Oharaeibacter diazotrophicus: one gene and its partner. The protein of the gene in region 2 interacts with the protein of the main gene of each other region in a pairwise test. Links are inferred from orthologs where the notes say so. Each region holds a gene or a part of one and is shown on either strand. Other genes may lie near its edges.

The links. Proteins that work in one complex are often made in the same cells at the same time.
Region 1: the proteins of EDD54_RS07790 (region 2) and sufA interact in binary tests that used the Escherichia coli proteins (3 or more experiments, as listed by UniProt). The link is inferred for Oharaeibacter diazotrophicus from one-to-one orthologs.

Annotation. Positions count from the first base shown.
Region 1 is NZ_SNXY01000006.1:552,828-555,631, forward strand. Bases 7-2,803 are described here. They hold sufA (Fe-S cluster assembly scaffold SufA), read left to right. Parts: upstream 7-1,113; coding sequence 1,114-1,494; downstream 1,495-2,803. Other genes in these bases: EDD54_RS02775 (cysteine desulfurase), read left to right, coding at 7-600; EDD54_RS02780 (SUF system Fe-S cluster assembly protein), read left to right, coding at 597-992; EDD54_RS02790 (EamA family transporter), read left to right, coding at 1,700-2,536; EDD54_RS02795 (AbfB domain-containing protein), read left to right, coding at 2,634-2,803. Outside these bases: more of EDD54_RS02775, read left to right, coding at 1-6; more of EDD54_RS02795, read left to right, coding at 2,804-2,804. UniProt on the Escherichia coli protein: Is able to transfer iron-sulfur clusters to apo-ferredoxin. Multiple cycles of [2Fe2S] cluster formation and transfer are observed, suggesting that IscA acts catalytically.
Region 2 is NZ_SNXY01000006.1:1,652,530-1,655,259, forward strand. The notes cover bases 8-2,730. They hold EDD54_RS07790 (2Fe-2S iron-sulfur cluster-binding protein), read right to left. Parts: upstream 1,668-2,730; coding sequence 1,347-1,667; downstream 8-1,346. Other genes in these bases: EDD54_RS07780 (acyltransferase family protein), read right to left, coding at 8-320; EDD54_RS07785 (AraC family transcriptional regulator), read left to right, coding at 468-1,298; EDD54_RS07795 (Hpt domain-containing protein), read right to left, coding at 1,734-2,090. In the rest of the region: more of EDD54_RS07780, read right to left, coding at 1-7. UniProt on the Escherichia coli protein: Ferredoxin are iron-sulfur proteins that transfer electrons in a wide variety of metabolic reactions. Although the function of this ferredoxin is unknown it is probable that it has a role as a cellular electron transfer protein.

The DNA.
Region 1 (2,804 bases), 1.1 Mb from region 2 along the record:
CTGCCGGTCGACGTCCGGGCGCTCGGCTGCGACTTCTACGTCTTCACCGGCCACAAGGTCTACGGCCCCACCGGCATCGGCGTGTTGTGGGCGCGGCGCGAACTGCTCGAGGCGATGCCGCCGTGGCAGGGCGGCGGCGAGATGATCCTCGAGGTCACCGAGGACTTCGTGACCTACAACGAGCCGCCGCACCGCTTCGAGGCGGGCACGCCGCCGATCGTGCAGGCGATCGGGCTCGGCGCGGCGCTCGCCTACATGGAGAGCCTCGGCCGCGAGGCCATCCTCGCCCACGAGGAGGACCTGCGCGACTACGCCATGGCCCGGCTTTCGGAGATGAACTCCATCCGCATCTTCGGCACCACGCGGGAGAAGGGCGCCATCGTCGCCTTCGAGATGAAGGGCGCGCACGCTCACGATGTCGCGACCATCATCGACCGCTCTGGCGTCGCGGTGCGCGCGGGCACACATTGTGCGATGCCGTTGCTGTCGCGCTTCGGCGTGACGTCCACCTGCCGCGCGTCCTTCGCGCTCTACAACACGAGGGCCGAGGTCGACGCGCTGGTGGCGGCGCTGCGCAAGGCCGAGACCATGTTCCGATGAGGTCCGACATGAACGAGCAGGCGACGACGGCGGAGACGACGCCGAACGCCGCGGCGGTGGCCGGATCGGCCATCCCCGCGGACGAACTGGCCCGCGTCACCGACGACATCATCCAGGCCCTGAAGACGGTCTACGACCCGGAGATCCCGGCCGACATCTACGAACTCGGCCTCGTCTACAAGATCGACATCGACGACGACCGCTTCGTCTCGATCGACATGACGCTGACCGCCCCTGGCTGCCCGGTCGCCGGCGAGATGCCGGGCTGGGTCGAGAACGCCGTCGGCGCCGTCGCCGGCATCACCGGCGTCAAGGTCTCGATGGTGTTCGATCCGCCGTGGACGCCGGACCGGATGAGCGAAGAAGCGCAGGTGGCGTTGAATTGGTATTGATGTGACGGCAGTCGGCAGTCGGGCTTCGGCAGTCGGTTGCCCCAGCGGACGGCGCGGCTGCAACCGCGTCCGACTGCCGAAGCCCGAAGCCCGACTGCCGCACCCTCCAGGAGTTCCCCACATGGCCATTGCCAGACGCAAGCTCACCGTGATGTCCGTCACCGAGGCGGCGGCGGAGCGGGTGCGCGAGATCATCGAGAACGCCGACGAACCCGTGGCGGGCGTCCGGGTCGGCGTCAAGAACGGCGGCTGCGCCGGGATGAGCTACACCATGGACCTCGCCCGCGAGGCGCCTGCGGGCGACGAGCGGATCGACGAGCACGGCGTCACCGTGTTCGTGGAGCCCAAGGCCGTGCTGTTCCTGCTCGGCACCGAGATGGACTTCGAGCGCACCACGCTGAAGACCGGCTTCGTCTTCCGCAATCCGAACCAGGTGAGTGCCTGCGGCTGCGGCGAGAGCGTGTCGCTGAAGCCGGCGGACCCCGAGGCGATCGGGGCCTGATACCGAGCCCGCGAGTTCCGACCCGTGGTCGGAGCACTGCGGGCGAGAAGCGCCCGACCCGGCGCCGGCCGAAAGGCCGAGACCGGTATGAGACGGGCGGGGCGGCGCGAGCGGCGGGCGGGCGCGAAATGCACCCGCATCCGATGGCCCCGGCGCCGTCATGGAACTGTCACGTGCGGGGGAATCCGCATAAGGTCGCGGCATCATGTCCGCTGCCGTCCTCCTCGCCGTCATCGTCGCCGCCGCGCTCCACGCCACCTGGAACGCCATCCTCAAGGCGGCCGCCGACAAGTCGTTCGGCTCGGTGCTGGTGGCGGCGACGGCGTCGGTGATCGCGGCCGTGCTGCTGCCGTTCCTGCCGCAGCCGGCGCCGGAGAGCTGGCCGTTCATCGCCGCTTCCTGCCTCTGCCAGACCGCCTATTTCACGCTGCTCGCCTTCGCCTACCGCCTCGGCGACATGAGCCAGACCTACCCGCTGATGCGCGGCACCGCGCCGCTGATCGTGGCGCTGGCGTCGGGACCGCTGGTCGGCGAGGCGCTGGCGCTCGGCGAATGGATCGGCCTCGCCACCATTTCCGCCGGGGTGATCGGCCTGTCGCTGATCGGGCGGATGAACGCCTCCGGCCGCGCCACCGTGTTCGCGCTCCTCAACGCGCTCGTCATCGCCGCCTATACCCTGATCGACGGCCTCGGCGTGCGCCGGTCCGGCGCGCCGATCGCCTACACGCTGTGGGTCGTGTTGATCCCGGCCTTTCCCTTGGTGGCCTGGGCGCTCTGGCGCCGTGGCGGCGCCTTCGTCGGCTATGCCCGCCGCAACCTCGGCCTCGGCTTCGTCGGCGGCTTCTCGACCATGACGTCCTACGGGCTGGCGCTGTGGGCGATGACCCACGCGCCGGTGGCCGTGGTGGCGGCGCTGCGCGAGACGTCGATCATCTTCGCCACCGCCATCTCCGCCTTCGTGCTCAAGGAACGGATCGGCGCCGGCAAGCTCGCCGTCACCGCGGCGATCGCCATGGGTGCCATCGTGTTGAGATTGGCGTGAAACCTTTCGACGTTAAGGTAAAAGCAAGCGTGCGATAGATAAAATCCGAATTGTTTTGTATCGAACGCTACCGATCACCCCAGTCACGGGAAGCGTCATGCGTTCATACGATCTGGTGGCCGCCGCCGCGGTGCTCGCCGGCGGCATTTCCGCCGCCCATGCCGACGTCGCGATCCCGCAGACGGCCGACCCGCTGCTCGCCAACCTCGCCATTCCCGCCGACGCCCCGCAGAAGGGGATGTGGTCGAAGGTGTCGGACTGGCCGCTG
Region 2 (2,730 bases):
TGGGGCACGTAGCCGAAGCCGGCGGCGGCGACCATCTTGGCGAGTTCGGCCCCCACGAACAGCGTCAGCACCGCCGCGTGCAGCGGCCAGACGCGCCCGAGCCGGCGGACGAGGAAGGCGGCCGAGCCGGCGGCGTCGCCGAGCCGGTCGGCGTAGACCAGCGCGATCACGAAACCGGACAGCACGAAGAACACGTCGACCAGCACGTGGCCGCGCGTCAGCCAGCCGCCGAAACCGACGTAGCCGGTCATCTCGAGATGGGCGAGCGCGATCAGCACCGAACAGGTGCCGCGCAGACCGTCGAGTGCCCTGAGCCGCACGGCGGACGCCCTCCCCATGATCGCCCCGACGCGGCATCCTGCACGACAAAGATGAATCCCGCGCTGACGGCGCCACCGGCCGGCGACGACCGCAAGACCGATCAACGACGGCCGTGGCATTCGATCGGCCGTGGAGGACGGACGGACATGGCGAAACGGACGACACGGGCCGAATACGTGAGACGCATGACCAAGGTGGCGCTCTACATCGACGCCAACCTCGACGGCGACCTCTCGCTCGACCGTCTCGCCGACGTCGCCTGCTTCTCCCGCTTCCACTTCCAGCGGATCTACGCCGCGCTCGCCGGCGAGACAGTCGCCGAGACCGTGCAGCGTCTGCGCCTCTATCGCGCCTCGGGCGAACTCGCCCGTACCGACCGGCCGATCGAGGTGGTGGCGCGGCGGGCCGGCTTCGGCTCGAAGGCGGCGTTTACCCGCGCCTTCCGCCGTCGCTTCGGCGCCACGCCGGGGGCGCTCAGGGCCGGATCCGCCTTCAGGCAGGAGCAGAACGACATGACCGAACTCGACATCCGCACCATCGCCCCGATCCGTTGCGCCGCGGTTCCCCACCGGGGGCCCTACACGGAGATCGGCCCGAAATACGGCCAGCTCGCCGCATGGGCCGCGGCCGCCGGCCTGTCGTGGGAGCGCCCGCGCGTCCTCGCGATCCCCTACGACGACCCGAAGACCGTGCCGGCCGCCGACCTGCGCGCGCACGCCTGCCTCGCGGTAGACGACACGGTCGTCGTCACCCCGCCGGCCGAGGAGGTGGTGATCGCCGGCGGCCGCTACGCGGTGTTCCGCCACGTCGGCCCCTACGCCGACCTGCACCGGACCTACCGGCGGATCTTCGGCGAGGCGCTGCCGGCCGCGGGCCTCGAACCCGCCGACCGGCCCTCGTTCGAGGACTACCTGAACGCGCCCGCGGTCACCCCGCCCGCGGCGCTCCTCACCGACATCTACGTGCCCCTGCCCTGACGGGCGCGGCTTCGCGGCGACCCGTCACGACGGGCCGCCGCGACGGGCTCAGGCCTGACGCTCGGGAATGCGCACGACGAGACCGTCGAGCTCGGGCTTGACCTTGATCTGGCACGACAGCCGGGAGGTCGGCCGGACGTCGAAGGCGAAGTCCAGCATGTCCTCTTCCATCGGCTCCGGCGGGCCGACGCGATCGGTCCAGGCATCGTCGACGTAGACGTGGCAGGTGGCGCAGGAGCAGGCGCCGCCGCACTCGGCCTCGATGCCGGGCACCATGTGCTTGACGGCATTCTCCATCACGGTCGAGCCGACGGGCGCGTCGACGGCGTATTCGGCGCCGTCCGGCGCGACGTAGGTGATCTTGGGCATGGGTTTCTCGGCGTTCCCAGGACTTCTCGCGGGGTCGCTCCGGTCATAGCGGCCCCGCCGCCGACGTCAAGCCGACGCGCCGCCGCGAAGATGCTCCCGGATCGCCGCGGCCGCGGTCTCGACCGCCCGGCGGACCGCGCCGACGGCCCGCTCAGCCTCGACCGATCCGTCGAGGAAGGCCCGCTCCGCCTCGGCCGCCGCGGCGGCGACCGCGGGCGCGCCGATGCCGCGCGCCGAGCCGAGCAGCTTGTGGGCCGCCCCGGCACGGTCGGCGCCGGGATCCTCGATCGCCGCCACCAGGGCCGCCGACTGCGTCAGGAACAGGCCGAGCACCTCGCGCGCGAGGCCGGCGTCGCCGAAGGTCTGGCGATCGAGGTGGGCGAAGTCGATCGGCTCGGCCTCTCCGACGGCAAGTCCCGGCATCGTCACGGATCCCAAGGCGAATCCGCACGGGGCGGACCATCCGGCCCGCGCGGGTTCCGACGAGCCTGCCGAGGGCCCCTTGCCGGCGCCTTAAGCCGGCGTCGGACCGAGCATTCTGCGAACATGGTTAATGCGGGTTAACCCTGCGGAAATCCGGTTGCGTATCAACCGAAACTGCAATCCTCGTCTGCAGGGGCGACCGCGATCCGGGCACGACCGCGAGCGATCCGGCCGGCGGCCGTCCGGACGCGAAAAATGCAGGATGGTCAAGGATTTGTCCGATGTTCCGATGGCCACCCGGCGCCGCCGGTCCCGCCGTGGCCGTGCCAACTCGGCACGGGTCGTGCGACCCGCGGGTTCGCGGCCGGTTTCGGCGACGGCCTCGGTGCCGGCGCTCGCGAGCCCGACCACGGACCCCGCATCTTCTGCGAAGAGGGTTAAGCGGCTGTTAAGAAGCCGGGCCGGAACCCGCCTGTTTCTTGTCCGGAAAGGCCCTTTGTGCCATTACCACGGGTGGGCGCCACAGTTTTTCGGGTCGTGGCGGACGGACACGGCGTCCGTTCCGCCCCGATCCAGAAGTGCCCCTTTCCGCGGCGGAGGCCACGACGCGGGAAGGCGGCGAAGCGGACGCCCCGCGTCG